One region of the Idiomarina sp. 28-8 genome, then DNA from elsewhere that is predicted to be linked to it. Evidence: predicted binding sites of a transcription regulator. Region 1 holds the regulator's gene; each other region holds the start of a gene.
What was found. The regulator MetJ, encoded in region 1, represses methionine synthesis genes. The targets are predictions, from matches to a motif close to TAGACGTCTAGACGTCTA.

Region 1 (3,282 bases):
CTCCAGAATAGCGACAGCAGAGTCACCATTTTGTGTCAGGGCAAAGCGCCGCACTTTTTGCTCAGAAAGCTGCAGTTTAAAGGTCGAGAACTGGTCGGTTTCCTGAATGCGGTTGCCGACAATGGCCAGCATGGAATACCCGCGAATTTGAGTAATGGCGTCACCGGCGCCCAGACTGTCCAACCAGCCGGTCAGGTAGTCTAAGTGGTTTTGATGAAACACCAGATACTGCTGATGATTTTCCGGCTCGGTCCAGCTGACCAGTGGCTCTAGTTCCAGTTCATCCAGACGTTTCACTAAGGCTTTATCGTGCAGCTCAACCTTAAACAGCACCACTTCAGACAGTGAAGTGAAGACTTTTCCACGAGGTTGGGTATTCTGGAACTGACCAATACGCGTTTGCTGATTTTCTACTTTCAGGCTGGAGCGAACGGAAATGACCATACGCTGACGGTCGACCGGCTGAAAGGTTCTTGGGTGCAGAACTGGGCTGCCAAGGCGCGCCAGTTCTTCAGCCTCGGTCCAGTCTAATGTTGGTAAACTGACTACGCGCTCAACTTTGCGCGGGTCTGCCGAATAAACGCCGGCTACGTCTTTCCAGATAGTAACCTGACGTGTATCCAGCAGACTGCCTACTAAGGTTGCTGAATAGTCACTGCCGTTACGGCCCAACGTTAAACTTTCGCCATTTAAACCGCGGGCAATAAAGCCGGTAACAATAAAGCGGGTGCCCGAGTGAGGAGCTACTCTTTGTAATAGTTTTTCACGAGAATGTTCTACCTGAATAACGGGTTCAGGGGCATCTGCAGCGAGTAAAAAGTCGCGGGCATCAATGTGGTCGGCGCGGGTGCCCTGTTTTTGCAGTAAAGCTGATAACAAGCGGGCAGACCAAAGTTCGCCGTACGACAGTAATTCGGCGTTATGGCTAATGGCTTCGTCGCTGGCTAACCAACGACGCCAGCGGGTGAAGTCTTGTTGTGACTGTTGCAGAAGTTGCTGCTGCAAATTACCGCTTAATAATTCGGTGATCAGCCCTTGCTGAAAACTCTCTAATTGATCTAGCAGAATGCTGGCGGTGTCGCCTGGCTGCGCCTTAGAATTAATAATGGCAAGAATGCGGTTGGTTGTATCTCCGGCTGCGGAAACGACGACTAAGTCGCTGGCACCAGCATACTCGGTTACAATTCGGGCAACGCGGCGATAGCAGAACGCATCAGCAAGACTGCTGCCGCCAAACTTATGCACCTGAACGCTGTCGGCAACGGCTTGCTTTTGCTCTTCTGTGAGCTGAGTTGTTGTCATTCCGCCTTCCTTAACTACTCGCTTGAATTAGGTAACTGCTACTAAGGCTAAAATATTGTCAGGCAAATGTCAGCAACTTTTAGCCATCTAGACGGATAAAATTTGACGGGGTCGTTCATTCGGGTACAATTCATTATAACTTATGTGGTTTTGTTATATAGCGGGACAATAACAATGAAATGGAACGGCGAATATATTTACCCTTATGCTGAACACGGTCGTAAGAGTCAGCAGGTGAAAAAAGTTACGGTCTCAATACCCACGCGCGTGTTAAAAGTACTGACCGATGAACGAACCCGTCGCCAAATTAATAATCTGCGCCATGCTACCAACAGCGAACTGCTGTGTGAGGCGTTTTTACACGCTTTTACCGGTCAGCCGCTGCCGGAAGATGAAGATTTGCAAAAATCTAATCCGAATAAAATCCCCAAAGCGGTGCGCGAAGAGCTAGAAGCCCGGGGATTACCTATTCCGACCGACGAAGAGCTCGACGATTAATCCTGCATATAATTTTTCGGTAAATCGATTTTAGCTGCGCCGGACTTCACCGCAGCTTCGGCAACGGCGCGCGATACCCGTGGGCACAAGCGCGGGTCAATTGGCTTGGGAATAATATAATCACGACCGAAGGTTAACTCTTTGACACCGGCCGCTTTTAATACTGATTCCGGAACAGGCTCTTTCGCCAGCTGGCGAATGGCCTCCACCGCTGCAACCTTCATTTCGTCATTAATAGCAGTAGCGCGCACATCTAATGCACCGCGGAACATAAACGGGAAGCATAAAACGTTGTTCACCTGGTTCGGGTAGTCCGAGCGTCCGGTTCCCATTATCAGGTCATCACGCGCCGCCATAGCGGTTTCTGGTTTAATCTCCGGGTCTGGGTTAGAGCAGGCAAACAGAACCGGGTTAGGCGCCATAAGTTTCAACTCTTCTGCGCTGAGTAAGTTTGGCCCTGAAACCCCCACGAAGATATCGGCACCTTCAATAACGTCTTTTAGTGTCCGTTTGTCGGTGTTGTTGGCAAACAGCTGCTTGTATTCGTTTAAGTCATCGCGACGAGTATGGATAACGCCCTTTGAGTCGAGCATATAAATGTGCTCGCGTTGTGCGCCACATTTAATTAAAAGCTCCATACAGGCAATGGCGGCAGCACCGGCACCAAGACAAACAATGCGAGACTCCGCCAGGTCTTTACCCTGAATTTCCAACGCATTAAGCATACCTGCGGCCGTCACAATGGCAGTACCGTGCTGATCATCGTGGAATACCGGTACATTGCAGCGCTCTATTAACGCCTGTTCTATTTCGAAACATTCAGGCGCTTTAATGTCTTCTAAGTTGATGCCACCAAAGGTATCGGCAATGTTAGCAACGGTATTGATAAAGTCCTGAGTAGTACGATGATTTACTTCAATATCAATAGAATCTAGTCCGGCGAAGCGCTTAAATAGAAGAGCTTTGCCTTCCATTACCGGTTTTGATGCCAGTGGCCCTAAATTGCCCAGACCAAGAATGGCGGTTCCGTTGGTAATAACCGCAACCATATTGCCTTTGGCCGTATAACGGTAAGCCGCGTCCGGGTCCTGAGCAATTTCCCGAACCGGCTCTGCGACGCCCGGGCTGTAGGCCAAAGCTAAATCTTTGCTGGTTTCTGCGGGAGTGGTGAGTTCAACCGAAATTTTACCCGGGGTCGGGTATTCGTGGTAATCCAGTGCCTGTTGGCGAAAATCTGTCATGCGGTGATACCTGAGTCTGGTTATCAGAATGCCAATCAGTCTATCGCTTTTAAGCGAAGAAACAAATCTTACCTCCACCTTTAAAGGCCACTGAGGCGAAGTAAATTTAACGAGTGTTCAAAAGTACACCAGTTAACTTTTCTTTAACAATAGGAGGTTTAGGCGAGCGGGCATAAAAAAAGGCGCTGTTTAGCGCCTTTCTCTTAAAATCTGCTGTTAAGCAGCGTTTTCTATAGGTTTT
Region 2 (3,282 bases), on a different contig from region 1:
CCCATAGCGCCTTCTTCATTGTGCTCGCAGATATAGGTCACGGTCCGTTTAAACATTGGATCGTTCAGCATAGGTGTTGCTATCAATAAATGGTTCTGCAAACTGTTCATCGATTCACCGACTCCTTAACGATAATCTCTACTTACAACATGGGGGCGCATAGTTGAATTTCAATTCAGTTTTGCTTCTATTGCCTTAAAGACCTGTTCAGCAATATTAATGTCGTAGGCGTTTTCAATTTCGCGCATACAAGTTGGGCTGGTCACATTTATTTCCGTAATGCGATCACCAATAACGTCCAGGCCAACAATAATGAGCCCACGTTTTTTCAGTTCCGGTGCGACTTTACGAGCCAGAGCCCAGTCACTGTCAGATAAAGGCTGAGCGCGCCCGCTGCCTCCGGCGGCAAGGTTTCCACGGGTTTCTCCGGCGCTGGGAATACGCGCTAAAGAATAAGGCACAGGCTCACCATCAATAATTAAAATGCGCTTGTCGCCGTCTTTAATCTCTGGCAAGTACTTTTGCACCATGGCGTAGCGCTGACCTTTCTCAGTCAGAGTTTCAATAATAACGCCTAAGTTACTGCCATCGGCGCCCACTTTAAAAATTGAAGCGCCTCCCATACCGTCCAGCGGTTTTAAAATCACCTCACCATGCTTTTTATGGAAAGCTTTAATGACATCCGCTCTGGAACTCACTAGCGTGTCGGCAATAGAATCCGCGAACCACGAAGTAAAGAGTTTTTCGTTGCAGTCACGCAGGCTCTGCGGTTTATTCACCACCAGACTACCGCGTTGCTCGGCCAGTTCCAGAATCTGCGTGGCGTATAAAAACTCGCTGTCAAAAGGCGGATCTTTACGCATCATAATGACGTCAAAATCCTCCAGCGGACGGTATTCACTGTCGCTTAAGCTGTAAAAGTCCGTCTTTTGATCTTGAACGCGAACTTCCCGTGCAAAGGCCATTGGTTGACCGTTATCAATAACTAAGTCGCCCATTTCCAGATAGAAACACTGATAACCACGTGCCTGAGCTTCCAACAATAAACGAAAGCTCGTGTCTTTTTCGGTTTTAACGGTGGCGATAGGGTCCATCACCATAGCTAATTTCTTCATGTAAACTCCTTTAGCTTAAATCGCCAAACTGGTACTGCACGGCGGTTAGCGCTGAAAGCGCGGCGGTCTCTGTTCTTAGTACTCTTGGTCCTAAACGCATGGGTTTAAACCCTTGCCGCTCTGCGGCACTGACTTCAGTATCAGTGAACCCGCCCTCTGGACCAATCAATAATTGTATTCCCTTATCGGCCTGCTGGAATGACGACAACGGCTGGGTGGCGGTTGGGTCTAAGGTTAGGCGCAACCCTTCAAAGCTGCTTTCAATAAACTCAGTGAGTTGCTGTGCTGGCCTTACTTGTGGAACCACACTACGGCCACATTGCTCGCAGGCAGAATGGACAATTTTCTGCCATTGCAGCTGTTTCTTCTCCAGCCTGTCGCCACTTAATTTAACACAGCAGCGCTCACTAAACAGTGGGGTAATTTCGGTTACCCCCAGTTCTACCGACTTTTGCAGTACAAAGTCCATACGGTCACCGCGCGAAACAACTTGTGCTAAATGAACATTGACCGATGACTCAGATGCGTTAGCCTGACTGTGGGTGGCAATAAACTGTGCTGATTTTTTTTGAACCGAGGTAATTTTCGCCTCATAGTTCTGCCCGTCACCGTTAAATAAAACAATGCTATCACCTACGTTCAAACGCAATACTTTGATCAGGTGCTGGAAAGCATCCGGACTCAATTCGGTTTCAGTTTGTAAGCTTATAGAGGCGGGGTGATAAATCCGCGGTACTCGCATGTCGTCAGCCTTATTCGGACTTTTAGACGTCCAGAAGTAGAAAAAAACAGAGTGATCGGTTACATTATGCAACCAGTATTAAACGATTTCATTAAAATTAAGGAATAGTGGGCATATGTCACGTCACCTGTTTACCTCAGAGTCAGTGTCCGAAGGGCATCCGGACAAAATTGCCGACCAGATATCCGATGCAGTTTTAGATGCAATTTTAGCAAAAGATCCTAAAGCCCGTGTTGCTTGTGAAACCTACGTGAAAACCGGCATGGTACTGGTTGGTGGTGAAATTTCGACAAAGGCCTGGGTTGATGTCGAAGACTTGGCGCGTCAAACCGTAAAAGATATTGGTTACCGACACTCTGACATGGGTTTTGATGGTGCTTCGTGTGCTGTCTTAAATGCCATTGGTAAGCAAAGTGGTGATATCAATCAGGGCGTTGACCGTGCTAACCCGGAAGAGCAGGGCGCCGGTGATCAGGGCTTAATGTTTGGTTATGCCTCAAACGAAACCTCCGTTTTAATGCCTGCTCCTATTACTTACGCGCACCGGGTTATGCAGCGTCAGTCGGAAGTACGCAATAACGGTACACTGGACTGGTTGCGTCCGGACGCGAAAAGTCAGCTGACCTTCGTTTATGAAAACGGTAAGCCAGTCGCCATTGATACAGTCGTGCTTTCCACTCAGCACCGAGAAGACATTACTCAGGAAACGCTGCGCGAAGCGGTGATGGAAGAAATTATCAAGCCTGTATTGCCGGAGCAATGGGTTTCAAAAGACACACAGTTTCACATTAACCCAACCGGCCGTTTTGTGGTCGGCGGGCCTATGGGCGACTGCGGGCTGACCGGGCGTAAGATTATTGTCGATACCTATGGCGGCATGGCGCGTCATGGTGGTGGAGCCTTCTCGGGTAAAGACCCGTCAAAAGTTGACCGCAGTGCGGCTTATGCCGCGCGTTATGTTGCTAAGAACCTGGTCGCTGCGGGTCTGGCTGAACGTTGCGAGCTGCAAATTTCTTACGCCATTGGTGTGGCTGAGCCAACCTCAATTAGCATCGATACCTTTGGTACGTCTAAGCACTCAGAAGAGCAATTAATTGCGCTGGTTCGTCGTCATTTTGACTTACGTCCATATGGATTAATCAAAATGCTTGACCTGGAACGCCCAATCTATAAACAGACAGCGGCATACGGGCATTTTGGCCGGGACAACCTGCCGTGGGAACAAACCGACAAAGCTGCCGATTTACAGGCTGATATTTAAACAAAATATTGCCTATAAATTTGCTTGTACCCCCTGAAATGTGGAGAATACGCGCATCGCAAGTTGCTCTTCATCTTCCAGGGGGTTTTTCATGTCAGAACGTCAATATCTCGCCAATGCCATCCGCGCGCTTAGTATGGATGCGGTTCAGAAGGCCAAGTCAG
Region 3 (3,282 bases), on a different contig from region 1:
ACTCCATTGCCGGAACAACATTGTTTAAATTAAGCAAGGGTTCACCCATGCCCATCATGACAACGTTCGTTACGGGTTTAATTCCGGTTTTTCCATAAGCCCCTAACAGCTGGTTCACCCGCCATACCTGGCCGATGATTTCCGCCACACTGAGGTTACGGTTAAAGCCCTGGGCCCCGGTTGAGCAGAACGTACACTCTAAGGCACAACCAACCTGAGATGACACGCACAACGTAGCGCGATCCCCTTCGGGTATCCAGACTGTCTCCACGTCCTGACCGTCAAACAAGGTCATAGCGAACTTAATCGTACCGTCCGATGACTGCTGTTGTTCGCGAACTTCAGGCGCGCGTATTTCAGCGACTTGCTTGAGCTTTTCACGCAATGCTTTATTAAGATTCGTCATCTCATCAAAGTCATCGACACAAAAGTGATACAGCCACTTCATTACTTGTTCAGCACGAAATGGTTTCTCACCCATCTCACGAAAGAACTCTTTAATTCCCTCACGATTCAGGTCGAGTAAGTTCACTTTTTTATCTATTGCGTTGGTCATAAAGCTCCGGTTTTTTGATGTGCTTCGACGTATTGTAGCCTGACATTCATGTCAGGTGAGCTCCTGACATAAACGTCAGGCTGCCTACATCTTAGATCTCACCTGATGCAATAGCATCAGGCTACATTCAAATACAGTCTTAGCGAGTACGCTGGCAAACTTCTTCGTCGCTGAAGAAGTAAGAGATTTCACGTGCAGCAGATTCAGTTGCATCTGAACCATGTACCGCATTTTCGTCTATAGTTTCAGCATAGTCGGCACGAATAGTTCCTGCCAGTGCTTCTGCAGGATTCGTAGCACCCATGATGTCGCGGTTTTTACGTACAGCGTCTTCACCTTCAAGAACCTGAACAACGATAGGGCCTGAAGTCATGAATTCAACCAAAGCACCAAAGAAAGGACGTTCTTTGTGTTCTGCGTAGAAACCTTCAGCCTGTTCTTTGCTTAAGTGCATCATTTTAGCACCAACAATGCGAAGACCAGCAGATTCAAAACGGTTGTAGATAGCGCCGATTAAGTTTTTTGCAACTGCATCAGGCTTGATAATTGATAGAGTGCGCTCTAAAGCCATGGTTATAAACTCCAATAAAATTAAGGGATAAATCAGTCGCGCGGATTATACGTGAGATCGGCGCAGAAATCGAATACCCAGTGATTGTTTTTTCATTCATTCTCAGCTAGGATGAGAGAACTTATATAGCCATATAGACGTCTATTTGACGATAAGGAGTTCTGACATGGCGAACAATGAATATGAACAAGCCACCCTGGGCGGAGGTTGCTTCTGGTGTGTTGAATCAGCCTTCCTTCAGGTAAAAGGCATTCAGTCGGTTAAATCGGGCTACACTGGCGGGCATACTGTCGATCCAACTTACGAGCAGGTTTGCAGTGGCGAAACAGGACATGCCGAAGTTGCACAACTCCAGTACGACCCGGAGCAAATCTCTTACCGTCAAATCTTAGAAATCTTTTTCACTTTGCACGATCCAACTCAGGTGAATCGTCAGGGTAACGATGTGGGTACTCAATATCGCACATCAATTTTTTATCATAACGACGCGCAAAAACGTGAAGCGGAAAGTATTATTGCGGAACTTGCAGCCGATGCAGCATTTGCAGCTCCTATCGTAACGGAAGTGACTGAGTTAGGGACTTTTTACCCGGCAGAGGATTACCACGAAAACTACTACGCCAGAAACCCGGAAAACCCGTATTGTCAGGCGGTAATTTCACCGAAGCTGGCTAAGTTCCGTAAAACCTTTGCTGGCCTGCTAAAGGACTAAGCAGCGCCTCTTAAGGTTCCGATAGTGCGGTGGATAAGCTCTACCGCACTATCGATATCTGCTTCGGACGTGTAACGCCCAATACTAAAGCGCAATGAACTCATTGCCAGCTCATGTTCAACGCCTAATGCTCTTAACACATACGAGGGTTCAACACTGGCCGACGTACAGGCCGAGCCCGATGAGAGCGCAAGATCTTTTAACGCCATTAGCAACAGTTCACCATCAACTCCGGCAAAACTGATGTTAGTAATATGCGGAACCCGTTGCTGGTCAGAGCCATTCAAAGTTACACCTTCTAACTGGCTAACCCCTTTCCATAGTCGCTGACGCAAGTTTTCAATTCGTGCGGGCTCCAGTTCCAGCTCGTTAAGAGCCAGTTCCGCCGCTACACCCATACCGACAATTTGGTGAGTTGGTAACGTGCCTGAGCGCATGCCACGCTCATGACCCCCGCCATGCATTTGCGCAAGCAGACGAACTCGCGGAGTGCGGCGTACATACAACGCCCCAATACCTTTAGGGCCATACATTTTATGAGCAGAAAGAGATAGTAAATCGACCGGTAATTCCGACATATCCATTGGCACTTTGCCGGACGCCTGAGCGGCGTCAACATGAAATATTGTGCCATTTTCACGGCACAAGTGACCTATAGCGGTTATATCCTGAAGCACACCTATTTCGTTATTAACCAGCATTGCGCTCACTAACACCGTATCTTCGCGCAAGGCTGAGCGGAACAAATCCATATCCAGCAAGCCGTCAGTTCCGACATCCAGATACGTCACTTCAAAGCCTTCTTTTTCCAGCTGTCCGCAGGTATCTAAAACCGCTTTGTGCTCGGTTTTAAGTGTAATAACGTGTTTGCCTTTATCTGAGTAATACTGAGCTGCGCCTTTTATGGCGAGGTTATCTGACTCAGTCGCACCTGAGGTAAAAACAATTTCGCGCGCGTCAGCGTTAATAAGATCAGCAACCTGATTGCGGGCAATATCGACAGCTTCTTCTGCCTGCCAGCCGTACTTATGCGAACGCGATGCGGGGTTACCAAACAAGCCATGCTGCGTTAAACAACCCATCATTTTTTCTGCTACAACAGGATCGACTGGCGTGGTTGCAGCATAATCAAAATAAAGAGGTAACTTAGACACTTGCTTGCTCCTGACAACTTAAAGGCAATATTATAGGTGAGAGTTTAACTTAATCTCTTCTTCACTGTGGTTATGCAACGCATTCTGCCTATTCAGAACGTCACCCACGTCCTCTTTCTTCATCAACTCAGCCAGCGTAATACCGTCCAGAAAGTCGGATATTCTGTCGCTTAACCCTTCCCACAAAGAGTGGGTCAGACAACGTTCGCCGCCCTGACAGTTAGCTTTACCCTGACAACGCGTTGCATCAATTGACTCGTCCACCGCATGAATGACGGCACCAACAGAA

Region 2: a site for MetJ is predicted at 1,873-1,890, ahead of metK (methionine adenosyltransferase). Genes of this name have one in related genera too.
Region 3: a site for MetJ is predicted at 1,254-1,271, ahead of msrA (peptide-methionine (S)-S-oxide reductase MsrA). Genes of this name have one in related genera too.

What each region holds. Positions count from the first base shown of each region.
Region 1 is NZ_DF266793.1:188,903-192,184, reverse strand. It holds gene RJ32_RS13000 (bifunctional aspartate kinase/homoserine dehydrogenase II) at 1-1,302, opposite strand, end outside; gene metJ (met regulon transcriptional regulator MetJ) at 1,477-1,800, shown strand; gene RJ32_RS12990 (malic enzyme-like NAD(P)-binding protein) at 1,797-3,041, opposite strand.
Region 2 is NZ_DF266792.1:59,684-62,965, forward strand. It holds gene RJ32_RS10525 (YqgE/AlgH family protein) at 1-110, opposite strand, end outside; gene gshB (glutathione synthase) at 171-1,115, opposite strand; gene RJ32_RS10535 (16S rRNA (uracil(1498)-N(3))-methyltransferase) at 1,126-1,857, opposite strand; gene metK (methionine adenosyltransferase) at 1,973-3,118, shown strand; gene tkt (transketolase) at 3,210-3,282, shown strand, end outside.
Region 3 is NZ_DF266792.1:230,992-234,273, reverse strand. It holds gene RJ32_RS11350 (bifunctional tRNA (adenosine(37)-C2)-methyltransferase TrmG/ribosomal RNA large subunit methyltransferase RlmN) at 1-556, opposite strand, end outside; gene ndk (nucleoside-diphosphate kinase) at 696-1,127, opposite strand; gene msrA (peptide-methionine (S)-S-oxide reductase MsrA) at 1,294-1,839, shown strand; gene RJ32_RS11335 (IscS subfamily cysteine desulfurase) at 1,836-2,993, opposite strand; gene iscR (Fe-S cluster assembly transcriptional regulator IscR) at 3,024-3,282, opposite strand, start outside.